2 regions of the Cryptosporangium aurantiacum genome follow, and region 2 is predicted to be linked to the other one. Evidence: riboswitches for the same ligand, from Rfam matches in the RefSeq annotation. Region 2 holds a riboswitch; the other holds the start of a gene.
What was found. Region 2 has a riboswitch for thiamine pyrophosphate ahead of thiC (phosphomethylpyrimidine synthase ThiC). Riboswitches for the same ligand answer to the same signal wherever they lie in the genome.
Positions count from the first base shown of each region.

Region 1: it holds a riboswitch for thiamine pyrophosphate, as region 2 does, so the genes downstream of both, BUB75_RS10750 (thiamine ABC transporter substrate-binding protein) here and thiC (phosphomethylpyrimidine synthase ThiC) in region 2, are expected to answer to the same signal.

Region 1 covers NZ_FRCS01000002.1:853,723-861,304, forward strand. Annotated here, with positions in the region: gene BUB75_RS10740 (ABC transporter ATP-binding protein) at 1-672, opposite strand, end outside; gene BUB75_RS10745 (ABC transporter permease) at 669-2,264, opposite strand; gene BUB75_RS10750 (thiamine ABC transporter substrate-binding protein) at 2,240-3,295, opposite strand; TPP riboswitch at 3,366-3,453, opposite strand; gene BUB75_RS10755 (dynamin family protein) at 3,531-5,270, shown strand; gene BUB75_RS10760 (GTPase) at 5,267-6,913, shown strand; gene BUB75_RS48110 (S8 family serine peptidase) at 6,888-7,582, opposite strand, start outside.
Region 2 covers NZ_FRCS01000004.1:602,371-609,952, reverse strand. Annotated here, with positions in the region: gene BUB75_RS17200 (YqjF family protein) at 1-502, opposite strand, end outside; gene BUB75_RS17195 (MFS transporter) at 582-1,730, shown strand; TPP riboswitch at 1,853-1,977, shown strand; gene thiC (phosphomethylpyrimidine synthase ThiC) at 1,969-3,582, shown strand; gene thiD (bifunctional hydroxymethylpyrimidine kinase/phosphomethylpyrimidine kinase) at 3,600-4,442, shown strand; gene thiO (glycine oxidase ThiO) at 4,439-5,602, shown strand; gene thiS (sulfur carrier protein ThiS) at 5,599-5,814, shown strand; gene thiG (thiazole synthase) at 5,864-6,577, shown strand; gene thiE (thiamine phosphate synthase) at 6,574-7,206, shown strand; gene BUB75_RS17160 (response regulator) at 7,180-7,582, opposite strand, start outside.

The DNA of each region.
Region 1 (7,582 bases), on a different contig from region 2:
CAGGAAGCGGGCGACGAACTCGGACGCGGGTTGCTCCCAGATCTCGCGCGGCGTCCCGATCTGGGCGATCCGCCCTTCGGTCATCACGACGACTCGGTCGGCGAGCGCGAACGCCTCGCGCTGGTCGTGGGTGACCGCCAGGACGGTGGTGCCGAGGCGGACGAACAGACGGCGGAGCTCCACCACCAGCCGTTCGCGCAGTTCCCGGTCGAGCTGGCCCAGCGGCTCGTCGAGCATCAGTAGTTTCGGCGACGGCGCCAGCGCGCGGGCCAGCGCCACCCGCTGCTGCTCACCACCGGAGAGCGTGTCGACCCGCCGCCGACCCGCGTCCGGGAGGCCGACGAGCCCCAGCAGCGAGCCGATGTCGGCCCGCGAATTACCGAAGCGGATGTTGCCCGCCACGTCCCGGTGCGGGAACAGCACGTGGTCCTGGAACATCAGCCCGACGCCACGGCGGTGCGGCGGGACGCGCGTGACGTTGACGTCGTCCAGGCGGACGGTTCCGGAGGACGGCTCCTGCAGTCCGGCCACGACGCGCAGCAGCGTGCTCTTCCCGCTCCCGCTCGGACCGAGGACGGCGACGACCTCATGGTCGGCGACCTCGAGATCAACGTCCAAAAGTGCATTCTTGTTGCCGAAACGGACCGACACGCCAGCGACCGACAGGCTCACAGCTCTCCTCCGGCATTACTCGGCCGCAGCCGGTCGAGCACGATCAGCGTCGTCGCGCAGACGACCATCAATATCGTGGCCAACGCCATCGCCTGACCGCTGTTGACCGCTCCCGGCCGACCCAGCAGCTGAGCGATCGCCACCGGGATCGTCGGGCTGTCGGCGCGGGCGATGAACACGGTCGCGCCGAACTCGCCGAGCGAGATCGCAAACGCGAACCCCGCGGCGGCGGCCAGCGGACGCCAGACCAACGGAGCGTCGACGCGCCACCAGACCCGCAGCGGTGTCGCGCCGAGCACCGCACCGGCCTCACGGAGCCGGTTGTCGATCGCCCGCAGTACCGGCAACACCGCACGGACCACGAACGGCACCGCCACCAGCGCCTGCGCGCACGGCACCAGCAGAGCCGAGTCCCGCAGGTCGAGCGGTGGCTCGTCGAGCGCGATCAGGAACCCGAAACCGACCGTCACCGCGGATGTGCCGAGCGGCAGCATCAGCAGCAGCCCGAACCCTCCGCTCAGCCGCCCCGGACGCACCAGCACGACCGCGGCACAGACGCCGACCAGCACCGCGATCGCGGTCGCGGCGATCCCGTACCGCAGCGAGGTCAGCACGGTCTCCCAGGCCGGTACCGGCAGCGTGCTCGACGTGTCCGAGTGCGCCAGCGCCCGCCAGTACGTGAGGCCGTAGCCGTCCGCGGTCGCGAACGACCGCTCGACCAGCACGGCCAGCGGCGTCATCAGGAGACCGACCAGCGCCACGAGGTTGACGCCGACGAACGCCCACTCGGCCGGGCCGCGCGGGCGCCTGGGCGTCGGTTCGGCCAGCCGCGCGGCCCGCTGCCGCCCGGTGAGCAGCCCGTCCACGAGCAGCAGCACGGCCACCGCCGCGAACTGCACCAGCGAGAGCACCGCCGCGCCGGAGAGGTCGAGCTGGTAGACCGTCCGGCGGTAGATCTCGACCTCGAGCGTCGCGTACTCCGGGCCGCCGAGGATCTGCACGATGCCGAACGACGTGAACGTGAACAGGAACACCACCGACGACGCCGCGGCGATCGCGGGCCGCAGCGCCGGAAGGGTCACCCGCAGAAACGTGGAGAGCCGCGACGCGCCGAGTACCCGGGCGGCCTCCTCCTGCCGACGGTCGAGCTGCGCCCAGACGCTGCCGACGATCCGCACCACGACCGCGTAGTTGAAGAACACGTGCGCGGCGAGGATCGCCCAGACCGTCCGGTCGAGTTCGACGCCGAGCAGCCCGTCCGGGCCGATCAGCGCGAGGAACGCCGCCCCGACGACGACGGTCGGCAGCACGAACGGCACCGTGACCAGCGCCTTCAGCAGCGCCCGCCCGGGCAGGGCGAAACGGGCGAGCATCGCCGCGCCGGGCAGCGCGATCAGCACGGTGAGCACGGTGGAGGCCGTCGCCTGCCAGACCGTGAACCAGAGCACGCTGCGCACGCCCGGATCGGTCAGCAGCTCGCCCGGCGCGCCCTCACCGAGCCCGAGGCTCAGCAGGGACGCGACCGGATAGGCGAAGAAGACCGCGAGGAAGGCGAGCGGAACGACGCTCAGCGCAAGACGGCGTTTGTCCACTCGTCGATCCACGCTTCACGGTTCTTGGTGATCTGGTCGGCGGGGAGCGTCAGCGGCTTCGCGGGAACCGCAGCGTACTTCGTGAACTCGGCCGGCAGCGGCGTGCCGTCGACCGCGGGGAACACGAACATCTGCAGCGGGACGTCCTTCTGGAACGCCGGCGAGAGCAGGAAGTCGAGCAGCTTCTTCCCGTTCTCCGGGTTCTCCGCGCCGTCCAGCAGACCGGCGTACTCGACCTGGCGGAAGCAGGTGTCGGTGACCACCGCCGTCGGCGCGTCGGCCGGCTTCTTCTCCGCGTAGACGACCTCGGCGGGCGGGCTGGACGCGTACGAGACGACCAGCGGCCGGTCGCCCTTGCCCTGCGAGCCGATCGTGAAGCGCTGCTGGTAGGCCTCCTCCCAGCCGTCAACGACCAGGGCGCCGTTCGCCTTCAGCTTCGTCCAGTAGTCCTTCCAGCCGTCCTCGCCCTCGGTAGCGATGCTGCCGAGCAGGAACGCGAGCCCTGGCGAGGACGTCGCCGGGTTCTCGACCACGAGCAGGTCCTTGTAGGCGGGCTTCAGCAGGTCGGCGTAGCTGGCCGGGGGCGCGATCTTCTTGCCGGCGAACCAGGCCTTGTCGTAGTTGACGCAGACGTCGCCGTAGTCGACCGGGGTGGCCTTGCCATCGGTGCCCTGCGTCAGCGCGGCCGGGACGCCGTCGAGACCCTTCGCCTCGTACTCGGTGAAGATGTCGGCGCCGACCGCCCGGGACAGAAACGTGTTGTCGACGCCGAACAGCACGTCGCCCTGCGGGTTGCCCTTGCTCAGCACGGCCTTGTTCACCAGCGCGCCGGCGTCGCCGCTGCGGAGGACCTTCACGGTCAGGCCGCTCTGCTTCTTGAAGTCGGCCAGCACCGCGTCGCTGACCGCGAACGACTCGTGGGTGACGAGCGTGACGGTCTTGGACTCGGTCTTGGTGTCGTCGTCCGACGACGAGCACGCCGCGAGTGCCGCGACTAGTAGTACAGCGGTAAGTAAACGTGGGGTGCGCATCCGGTTTCCTCCGGAGTCGAGCACCGGGATGAGCCGTTGGGGCGTGAAGTGTTCCGGCGAAGCGCCGGTTCTCCCTCCGCTGGCATTACCCAGAGCAGGTTCCACGGGTCGGCGACGCGATGGTCGCCCTCTCAGCCCGGCTGACCCGAGCTCCCCGGTGGACGGCTGACCGCCCACGACGCCGATCCTAACCGCGAGTGGTTGAGGTGCCCCCATTGCGGTCACTACCTCGGGCATGGACGGTCCACGGCTCGCCGACGCGCTGGAGGCGCTGCGCGCCTCGGTGGCCCGGGTCCGGCTCGGTCTGGCGGTGGTGGACGCCGAGGGCGCCCGCCGGTCGCAGTCCGAGCTCGTCGGTCAGGTGGACGACTATCTGCTGCCGAGGTTGCGCCAGCTGGACGCCCCGATGCTGGTCGCGGTCGGCGGCTCCACCGGGGCCGGCAAGTCGACGTTGGTGAACACGCTGGTCGGGGCCGAGGTGACGAAGGCCGGGTGGCTCCGGCCGACGACCCGCGCGCCGGTGCTCGTCTGCCACCCGGACGACGTCGGGTGGTTCGAGACCGACCGCATCCTGCCGGGGCTGTCGCGGACGACCGGGCGGCCTTCCGGGTCGGGTTCCGGGCCGGATGCCGACGCGGGTGCGCGCACGCTGCAGCTGGTGCCGCATGACGCCGTACCGCAGGGGCTCGCGCTGCTGGATCCGCCGGACATCGACTCGGTCGTCGCCGAGAACCGGGATTTGGCCGGTCAGCTGCTGGCCGCCGCGGACCTCTGGATCTTCGTCACCACCGCCGCCCGCTACGCCGACGCCGTCCCCTGGGACCTCCTGCACACCGCAGCCCAGCGCACCACCGCACTCGCGATCGTCCTCAACCGGGTGCCGCCCGAGGGTGTCAAGGAGATCGGCGACCACCTCCGTTCGATGCTCGCCGCCGAGCACCTCGGCGACACCGCCGTGTTCGCGATCCCCGAGGTCGAGCTGGAAGCCGAGCGCATCCCGGATGCGCAGATCGCCCAGCTGGGCATCTGGCTGGACGATCTCGCGGCCGACGCCGACGCCAGGGACGCGGTCATCCGCACGACGCTGACCGGGGCACTGACCAGCCTCCACGACCGCGTGACCGGCCTCTCCGACCAGCTGGACCAGCAGTTGCGAACCGCAGGCGAGCTACGCGGCCAGGCCGCCGAGCGCTACGAGGCCGCAGTGGACGCCGTCGACGAGGGCGTGCGCAGCGGCACCGTGCTGCGCGGCGAGGTGCTGGCCCGCTGGCAGGAGTTCGTCGGCACCGGCCAGTTCACCCGCAACCTGGAAGCCAAGATCGGGGCGCTCCGCGACCGGGTCACCGCGTTTTTCACCGGCCGCCCGCCAGCCGCCGAGGCCGTGGAGCACGCCGTCGAGGGCAACCTGCACGCGCTCGTGCGGGCGGCGTCCGACCGGGCTGCCGAGCAGACCACCGAGTTGTGGCGGTCCAGCCCCGCCGGGCGCGCGCTGATCCGCGACGAGCTGCGGCGGTCGTCGGCCGAGTTCGGGCCCCGCCTGGAGCACGAGATCCGCGCCTGGCAGGAGCGGGTGCTCGACCTGGTCCGGGACGAAGGCGGCCACCGCCGGAGCGTCGCGCGGCTGACGTCGTTCGGCGTGAACGGCGCCGGGCTGGTCCTGATGCTCGCGGTGTTCGCCCAGACCGCCGGCCTCACCGGCCTGGAGGTCGTGGTTGCGGGTGGGACGTCCGCGGTCAGCCAGAAGGTGCTCGAGGCGATCTTCGGCGACGCCGCGGTCCGGACCCTCGCGGCCCGGGCTCGCGACGACCTGCTGACGACCGTCGAAACGCTGTTGGACGACGAGCAGCAGCGGTTCTCGGAGCGGGTGGACGCCGTAGCGCCCACCGCTGACGAGACGACGGCGCTCCGTGACGCGCTGGCCGAGTTCGAGACCGCGCTGCGCTCGTACCTGCGGCAACCGGGGCTGGTGCGATGACACTGCTCGCCCGATCGGCCGCCGAACCCGCGCTCGCGCCGCGTCTCGCCGCGCTCGACCGGATCGTCGCGCTCGGCCCCGCGCGGCTCGACCCGGACGCGCTGGCGACCGCCGAGCGGCTGTCCGGTAAGGCCGCCCAGCGGCTGCGGCTCGGAGCCGAGCACACGGTCGTCGCGCTGGCCGGCACCACGGGGAGCGGCAAGTCGTCGCTGTTCAACGCGCTGGTGGGCACGGAGCTGGCGGCGACCGGCCTGCGTCGCCCGGTGACGTCGACGGCCCAGGCGGCGATCTGGGACCCGGACGGTGCTGCGCCGCTGCTCGACTGGCTGGGCGTCCAGCGTCGGCACCACCTGGGTGACGAGGGTGCCGATGATTTGGCCGGGCTGGTGCTGCTCGACCTGCCGGATGTCGATTCGGTGAAGGTGAACCACCGGCTCGAGGTCGACCGGCTGGTGGAGCTCGTCGACCTGGTGATCTGGGTCGTCGACCCGCAGAAGTACGCCGATTCGGCGTTGCACGACCACTACCTGCGCCCGCTGCGCACGCACGCCGACGTCACGGTCGTGGCGTTCAACCAGATCGACCGGGTGCCCACCACGGCCCGCGACGGCGTGCTGGCCGACCTGCGTGGGCTGCTGCAGCGGGAAGGGCTGGACGGCGTGCCGGTGCTACCGGTCTCCGCACGGACCGGGGACGGGGTGCCCGCGCTGCGCTCCCGGCTGGTCGACGCGGTGGCCGCGCACGAGGCGTCGGTACGGCGGCTGAACGCCGACCTGCGTGCACTCGGCGACGAGCTGGAACCGGTCTGCGGCCCGTCCGGAGCCTCGGACGTCGACCGGGCCGACCGGGCGGCCGTGATCGGTGCGCTGACCGAGGCCTCCGGTGCGGACGCCGTCGCGCTGGCCGTCGCCCGCACCCACCGCAGCCGGACCAGGGCCGCGACCGGGTGGCCGATGACCCGCTGGCTGGCGCGGGTGCGTCCGAGCGCGGCGACGCGTCTCGGGCTGCCGGGTGCGCGGCTGGGTTCAGGTCCGGACAACCCGAGCGAACTCGTCCGCACCGCACTCCCGGGCCCCTCGGCTGTGCAGCAGGCCCGAGTCGACACCGCACTCCGGAACCTCGTGGACCGCACCACCGCGGGTCTACCCGATCCGTGGCCGACGGTCCTGACCCGCGCCGCCACCGGCCGCCGTGAACAACTCCCCGACCTGCTCGACCGCGCGGTCGCCGGTGCTGACCTGGGCCTGGCTCGGCGCCCCCGCTGGTGGGCGCTGATCCGAGTCGTGCAGAACCTGTTGGCGCTGACCGCGCTGGCCGGCGCACTCTGGCTGATCGGCCTGTTCGTCCTGGACTGGTTCCGGCTGCCCGAGCCGCCACTGCCGGATCTCGAAGCGGGCGGGTGGGACGTTCCGGTGCCCACCGCGATGCTGCTGGGTGGCGTCGTCGTCGGGTTGATCCTGGGTTTCCTCAGCGCGCGTCTCGGGGCGTTCGGTGCGCGGCGGCGGGCAGCGCTCGCCCGGCGTCGGATCCGGAGCCGGGTGGAGCAGGTGGCGGCCGAGGCCGTGCTCGAACCGGTTGCCGCCGAACTCTCGGCTCGCGGCGAGCTGTGTACGGCGATCAGTCGCCTACGGGCCCGTCGCTGACCCCGGTACGTCCGCTCACCAGCGTCGTCGCCTCGCCTGTCCCCCCGTCGGACCAGACGATCCGACCGAGCCATCGCCCGGGGCCAGTGGGTCGAAGGCCACTCAGCCGCAGCGGCGTCCCCGTGTTCACCGACCGCTCCGCGGCGGGCGCACCGTCGGAGACCAGGTACGAATCCATCCGGACCGGCAGCGGCCCGGAGCCCGGCGCCGCGATCAACCGGACGTACACGTCGTACCGGCCCGCTTCCGGTGTCGACAAATCAACCCGCTCATCGGCAGCCGATCCGCCGCTGCGCCCCACCCGCTCGCCGTCCCGGAACACCACGAGGTCCAAGTCGGTGCCGATCGGGTGGTCTTCGGCGTCGGTGGCGAAGCGGGCCAGCGCAGTGCCCTCCGGCACGGTCACGGTGAACCGCGCGACCTGGTCGGACGCCTCGGGAGCGGAAGCATCGAAGCGCGACGACTTCCCGGTCACCCGCAGCCTGGTGGTGTGCCCGACCGCAGGCACCGGCCCGGCGATCCGAGCACTGAGCCTGCCGGTGAAGCCGGGGACGACGGTGAGCGTGCCGCCGAGCTGCACCGCCTGCGGTGCGGCGACGACAACCGGCGTGACCGCGACCGGCATCCGCACCCGGTGGACACCGTCCGACCAGGTGATCGCCCCGACCG
Region 2 (7,582 bases):
CGTTGAGTGGTTCGGCCGGCGCCGGACCGCCCGGTACCACGGTGAACGCCGTGCGCGGCCCGGCGTCGGGCCAGCGGCGGACGCTCTCGTACGTGTACGACCCGTCCGGGCGCCGCCGGATCGCCATCCGCGACCACACGTAGTTCAGCCCGAAGAGCGTCCGCCCGATGACTACGGGCAGTAGGCGTGCGGCGTCCAGCGACCGGAAGACGACGCCGCGCCGACCGGCGGCGTCCACCGAGTAGAGCCGCACGTTCGTCTCGGCGAACCGGCCGAAGTACGGCACGCCGACGCCCAGGCCGACCCGGTCCATCCGGAAGCCGATCAGCCCCACGTAGGTCACGCCGTCGAGCGTGTCGGGACAGGTGCCCGCCGGGAGCAATGGTGCCACCACGGACGGCTCGACCGGCCAGTGCAGGAACGCCAGCTCCCGCCACCACTGGGTCATGATCGCCCGGCGGATCGGCCGTGGCGCGGTGGGCGTGACCGGCTCGGTGTTCATGGGAACAGCCTGCCACCCCTGCTTCAGATCTCATATATCGAGACGCTAATCTCGAAATATGGAATCAAGGCGGCGTTGGGTGGTGTTGGCGGCGGGCGTGGCCGGGATGACGGCCGGGTGCGCGTTCCTCTACGGGCTGCCGTACCTCCTCCCGCGTCTCCGCGCCGACGGCCTCTCGCTCACCGAGGCCGCCGTCCTGGTCGCGTGCCCGTCGCTTGGACTACTGGCGACGCTGGTGGTCTGGGGTGCACTGGCCGACCGCTACGGCGAGCGCGGCGTCATCGGGCTGGGGCTGGCCGGGGCGGGCGTGGCGCTGCTGGTCGCGGCCGCGGTGTCCGGCCCGATCGCGCTCGGGGCCTGCCTCGTCGTCGGCGGTGCCGCCGCGGGCTCGGTGAACGCGGCCAGCGGGCGGCTGATCCTGGGCTGGTTCGGCGCCGCCGAGCGTGGGCTGGCCATGGGCATCCGCCAGATGGCGCAGCCGCTCGGCGTCGCGGTGGCCGCGGTCGCGGTGCCGGTGCTCAGCGAATCCGGCCGCGCCCCCGCGCTCGTGTTCCTGGCCGCGGCGTGCCTGGTGACCGCGGTGCTGATCGCGGTCGTCGTGCGCGATCCGGCGCGGGTCGAGTCCGGCGGAGCGTCCGAAGCCGGGAGCCCATACCGCACTCCGATGCTCTGGCGGCTGCACGGCTCCGGCGCCCTGCTGGTCTTCCCGCAGTTCGCGGTCGCGACGTTCGGTTTGGTGTTCCTGGTCGACGTCGAACACTGGGACGCCGCGCAGGCCGGTCGGCTGCTCGCGGTCGCCGCGTTCGGCGGGGCGGCGGCACGTCTGATGGCCGGCTGGTGGTCCGACCGAGCCGGCAGCCGCACCGGGCCGATGCGAGTGCTCGCCGGCACCACCGGCGTCGTCGTCGCGCTGCTCGCGGCCGGAGCCGCCGGCGTGCCGGGCGTGGCGGTGACCGCGCTGGTCGCGGCCGCCGTCGTGTCGGTGTCGACGAACGGGCTCTCGTTCACCGCGGTGGCCGAATACGCCGGGCCGGGGTGGGCCGGGCGTGCGTTGGGCATCCACAACACCGGGCAGAACGCGGTCGCCGCGCTGACCGCGCCGGTGCTCGGTGCGGTCGTGACGCACGCGGGCTACCCGGTGGCGTTCGCTTCGGCCGCGTGCGCAGCGGCACTGGCCGTCGCGGTCGTCCCCACGATCCACGTCCGCGAGCCCCAGCCCGTCGCCTGACGCGAAAGCGGCCTCTAAGCCGCCCTTAGAGGCCGCTTTCGCGTCGATCCGCGCGTGAAGGCGGAACAGCCCGCGCGCCGTGGGCTGTTCCGTCGGCCGGTCTCGGGGTTATGGTGGCCGCGTCACTTGTACGCGGGAGCTCGCGCCGAAAGCGGGCTGAGAGGGTGGCTGTCCGACCAGGACGGTGCCGCCGACCGCTCGAACCTGACCGGGTAATGCCGGCGTAGGGAGCGCTCACATGAGCCGTGTTATCTCTGTTGGTCCTCTTCCGGCGAGCCGCAAGGCATACCGGGGCGAACTACGCGTCCCGGTGCGGGAGATCGAACTGACCACCGGCCAGGTGGTCGAGCGTTACGACACCTCCGGCCCGTACACCGAGTCCGATTTCCGGCCCGACCTGGACAACGGCCTGCCGAAGATCCGGAAGGCCTGGCCACGCAACTACCCCACCCAGCTGCTGGCCGCCCGCGCCGGCGAGATCACCACCGAGATGGCGTACGTCGCCGCCCGCGAGCACCTACCGGCCGAGGTGGTGCGCGACGAGATCGCCGCAGGCCGCGCGGTTTTACCGGCGAACGTCAACCACCCGGAGTGCGAACCGATGATCATCGGCAAGCGCTTCCTGGTGAAGGTCAACGCGAACATCGGCACGTCGGCGGTCACCTCCTCGCCCGCCGAGGAGGTCGAGAAGATGGTCTGGGCGACCCGCTGGGGCGCCGACACCGTCATGGACCTCTCCACCGGCCCGCGCATCCACGAGACCCGCGAATGGATCCTGCGCAACTCGCCGGTCCCGATCGGCACCGTCCCGATCTACCAGGCGCTCGAACGGGTCAACGGCGACCCGACGAAGCTGTCCTGGGACGTCTACCGCGACGTCGTCATCGAGCAGTGCGAGCAGGGCGTCGACTACATGACCGTCCACGCAGGCGTCCGGATGGCCTACATCCCGCTCACGGTCGGCCGGAAGACCGGCATCGTGTCCCGCGGTGGTTCGATCCTGGCCGCGTGGTGCCTGGCCCACCACCGGGAGAACTTCCTCTACACGCACTTCGCCGAGCTCTGCGAGATCCTGCGCGACTACGACGTCACGTTCTCACTCGGTGACGGTCTGCGGCCCGGCTCGGTCTACGACGCGAACGACGACGCTCAGCTGGCGGAACTCCGCACGCTCGGTGAGCTGACCCAGGTCGCCAAGGCCCACGGCGTCCAGACGATGATCGAAGGTCCGGGGCACGTGCCGATGGACAAGATCGCCGAGAACGTGAAGCTCCAGCAGGAATGGTGCGACGAGGCACCGTTCTACACGCTCGGCCCGCTGGCCACGGACGTCGCGCCCGGCTACGACCACATCACGTCCGCGATCGGCGCCGCGATGATCGCGTGGCACGGCACCGCGATGCTCTGTTACGTCACGCCGAAGGAGCACCTCGGACTCCCGGACCGGGACGACGTCAAGGCGGGCGTCATCGCGTACAAGATCGCCGCGCACTCGGCCGACGTCGCCAAGGGGCACCCCGGCGCCCAGGACCACGACGACCAGCTCTCCGACGCGCGCTTCGAGTTCCGCTGGGCCGACCAGTTCGCGTTGGCGCTCGACCCGGAGACCGCGCAGTCCTACCACGACGAAACACTGCCGGCTGCGCCGGCGAAGACCGCGCACTTCTGTTCGATGTGCGGTCCGAAGTTCTGCTCGATGCGCATCTCGCACGACCTGCGTACAAGCTATGCGGACGCCACGGAGCCGGCCGCCGCACCCAACCTGGCGCTTGCCGAGGCCGGCATGGCCGCGAAGTCCGCCGAGTTCCAGGCCGCAGGCGCCAAGATCTACCTGCCCGTGGTGGAGCCGTGAACAGGCCCACGGTGGCGATGACCGTGGCGGGGTCGGACTCGGGGGGCGGGGCCGGTCTGCAGGCCGACCTGCACACGTTCGCCGCGTTCGGCGTTCACGGCACCACCGCGGTCACGGCGGTGACCGTGCAGAACACGGTCGGGGTCACCGGCGTCCACGAGATACCGCCGCAGATCGTCGCCGACCAGATCGCGTCGGTCGTCGGAGACCTCCGCCCGACCGCGGTGAAGACCGGGATGCTCGCGTCGGCGCCGATCATCGAGGCGATCGCCACGGCGTTCCGCGAGCACGGCATCGGGCGCGGCGGGACGATCCCGCTGGTTGTCGACCCGGTGTGCGCGTCGATGCACGGCGACCCGCTGCTCCGGGCCGACGCTCTGGCCGCGCTGCGCGACTTGTTCGCGCTGGCCACGGTGGTGACCCCGAACCTCGACGAGGCAGCGTTGCTGGTCGGGACGCGCGACCAGCCGGACGCCGCCCGGGCACTGCTCGCGCTCGGGGCGGAGCACGCCCTGGTCAAGGGCGGCCACGGCACCGGCCCGCGCAGCCGTGACCTGCTCACCGACGGCGTCACCTCCTGGTGGCTGGACGCCGAACGGATCGAGACCGGCAACACGCACGGCAGCGGCGACACGCTGGCCGCCGCGATCGCCGCCCGGCTGGCAGGTGGCGACACGCTGCCGGACGCCGTCGCGGTGGCCAAGCGGTACGTGACGAGGGCGGTCGCGACCAGCTACTCGGTCGGCGCGGGCCACGGCCCCGTCGGCCACCCCACGGCCGACGACCCAGCCGGCCACCCCAGCCCGGTCGCCGCGGCTGAGTCCACGTCGGCCGGGGCGGTGGCTGGAGCGCCGTCGTGAGCGCCGTCCGTGTCGCGGTCGTCGGGGGCGGGGTGATCGGGCTCTCGTGCGCCTGGCAGCTGGCCCGGGCAGGCGCCGACGTCACGCTGATCGAGCCGGACCCGGCCCAGGGTGCGAGCCGGATCGCGGCCGGCATGCTCGCGCCGATCACCGAGGCCCACCCCACCGAACCGGCCCTGCTCGCCGCCGGTCGCCGTGCCGTCGACGCCTGGCCGGCGTTCGCGGCCGACCTGACGTCCACCGGCATCGACCCCGGCTACCGGACGACCGGCACGCTCGTCGCGGGGTACAGCGCGGACGACGTGGCAGCCCTGGACGAGCTCGCGGCCCGGCTGGCCACGCTCGGCCTCGACGTCGAGCGGCTCACCGGCACGGCCTGCCGCCGGTCCGAGCCGGCGCTCGCCCCGGGCGTCCGGGGCGGGCTGAGCGTGCCGGGCGACCACAGCGTCGACAACCGGGCACTGTTGCGGGCGCTCTGGGCCGCGCTGGAAGTCGTCGGCGTCCACGTCGTCACCGACACCGTGGAAGCACCGCTCACGCTCGATGCCGACGTCATGGTGCTCGCCGCGGGTGCCTGGACACCGCGGCTCACGCCGACGCTCGCCGGGCTGGTCCGTCCGGTGCGCGGCGAGAACGTGCGGCTGGTCGCCGGGCGGCACACGCCGGTGCTCACCCGGACGGTGCGGGCACTGGTCGACGGCCGCGGGGTGTACCTGGTTCCGCGGACGACCGGCGAACTCGTCGTCGGGGCCACCCAGGACGAGGTCGGCTTCGACCGGACGGTCACCGCCGGAGGGGTCCACCGGCTGCTCACCGACGCGCGCAGGGTGCTGCCGTCGATCGACGAGTACGCGCTGGTCGAGACGTCGGCCGGGCTGCGGCCGATGAGCACGGACGGAGCGCCGCTGGTCGGGTGGGTCGGCGGCGACACCCTGGTGGCGACCGGGCACGGGCGTAACGGAATCCTGCTGGCGCCGCTCACGGCCGCGATCATCACGCACCTGGTCACCGGCGCGGGGCACACGCCGGACGCGGCCGTCGCCGGCGCGTTCGCCCCCGACCGCTTCCCCGCAGCAGCGGGAACATCCCGTGCCACGGGTCCCGGCGAGGCCGACGCGGCGGGAGTGCCGCGGGCGGCGCATCGCGGGGGTGGGCGATGACGACGCTGCGAGTGAACGGCCGGCGGATCGACGTGGCGGAGCCGCCCACGATCGCGGCGATCGTCCAGGAGGTGACGCAGCGCCCGGCCGGATTCGCGCAGGGCGTCGCGGTGGCGGTCAACGGAGAGGTGGTGCCGCGCGGCGGCTGGGCCGGGACCCAGCTGGTCGACGGGGACACCGTGGAGATCATTACGGCGGTGCAAGGTGGTTGAGACGGACGCGCTGATCATCGCCGGGAAGCCACTGGCATCCCGGCTCGTGATGGGGACCGGCGGTGGTGCGATCAGCCTCGCGGTGCTCGGGGAGGCGCTCCGCGCGTCCGGCACCGTGCTGACGACGGTGGCGCTCCGCCGGGTCGACGTCGAGACGGGCACGGGCGTGTTTCCGCTGCTCCGCGAGTGCGGCATCGAGGCGCTGCCGAACACCGCCGGGTGTCGCACCGCCGCCGAGGCGCTGCTCACCGCACGCCTCGGCCGGGAGGCGCTGGAGACCGACTGGGTGAAGCTCGAAGTGGTGGCCGACGACCGGACGCTGCTGCCGGACCCGGTCGAGCTGCTCACCGCGGCGGAGCAACTGGTCGCCGACGGGTTCATCGTGCTGCCGTACACCAACGACGACCCGATCCTCGCCCGGCGGCTGGCCGAGGTGGGCTGCGCGGCCGTGATGCCGCTCGGTTCGCCGATCGGGTCGGGGCTCGGGATCCGGAACCCGCACAACATCGCGTTGATCGTCGAGGAGGCGCCCGTTCCGGTCATCCTCGACGCCGGGATCGGCACCGCCAGCGATGCCGCGCTGGCGATGGAGCTCGGCTGTGACGGCGTGCTGCTCGCGACCGCGGTCACCGGCGCCCGCGACCCGGTCGCGATGGCCACCGCGATGCGGCTCGCGGTCGAGAGCGGCCGGCTGGCCTACCGCGCCGGGCGGGTGCCCCGCCGCTGGTACGCCCAGGCCTCGTCCCCACCGGTGCCCGAATGACGACCGCCCGGGCGCGGCTGGCGGACGCGCGGCTCTACCTGTGCACGCCCGACCGGCCCGACCTCGCCGAGTTCGCCGACGCCGTCCTCGCCGGCGGCGTCGACATCATCCAGCTGCGCGAGAAGGGCATCGAAGCGCGCCACGAGCTCCAGCGCCTCGAGATCCTGAAGGAGGCCTGCGAGCGGCACGGCGCGCTGCTCGCGGTCAACGACCGGGCCGACGTCGCGCTGGCCGTCGGAGCCGACGTCCTGCACCTGGGCCAGGACGACCTGCCGGTGACCTGGGCCCGCCGGATCCTCGGTGACGACGTGCTGATCGGGCGTTCCACGCACTCGCCGGAGCAGGCCGCGGCCGCCGACGCGGAGCCCGGCGTCGACTACTTCTGCGTCGGCCCGTGCTGGCCGACGCCGACCAAGCCGGGGCGCCCCGCCCCGGGCCTCGACCTGGTCCGGCACGTCGCGACCGTTGCGACCCGGCCCTGGTTCGCGATCGGTGGCATCGACGAGGCCCGGCTCGGCGCGGTCACCGACGCCGGCGCCGCCCGCGTCGTCGTGGTCCGGGCGATCACCGAAGCCGACGACCCCGAGCAAGCAGCACGCGTTCTACGTGCCGGCGTCGTGAGCGAGTAACGCCAGCTGCACGCGGTTGTTCAGCCCGAGCCGGGTCAGGATCCGCGACACGTGCGCCTTGACGGTGGCCACGCTCATGAACAGTTCACCGGCGATCTCGGCGTTCGAGGCGCCCCGTCCGACCGCCTCGGCCACCTCCAGCTCGCGCGGGCTGAGTTGGCCGAGCAGGCGGGTCGCATGCGCCTTGCGCGAGTCGACGCCCGCCTCGGCGACGTGCGCGATCAACTGCCGGGTGACGGTGGGGGAGAGCATCGGCTCGCCGGCCGCGACCGACCGGATCGCGCGGACGATCTCGGCGGGCGGCGTGTCCTTGAGCAGGAAGCCGCCTGCCCCGGCCCGCAGCGCGCGCAGCACGTACTCGTCCGCGTCGAACGTC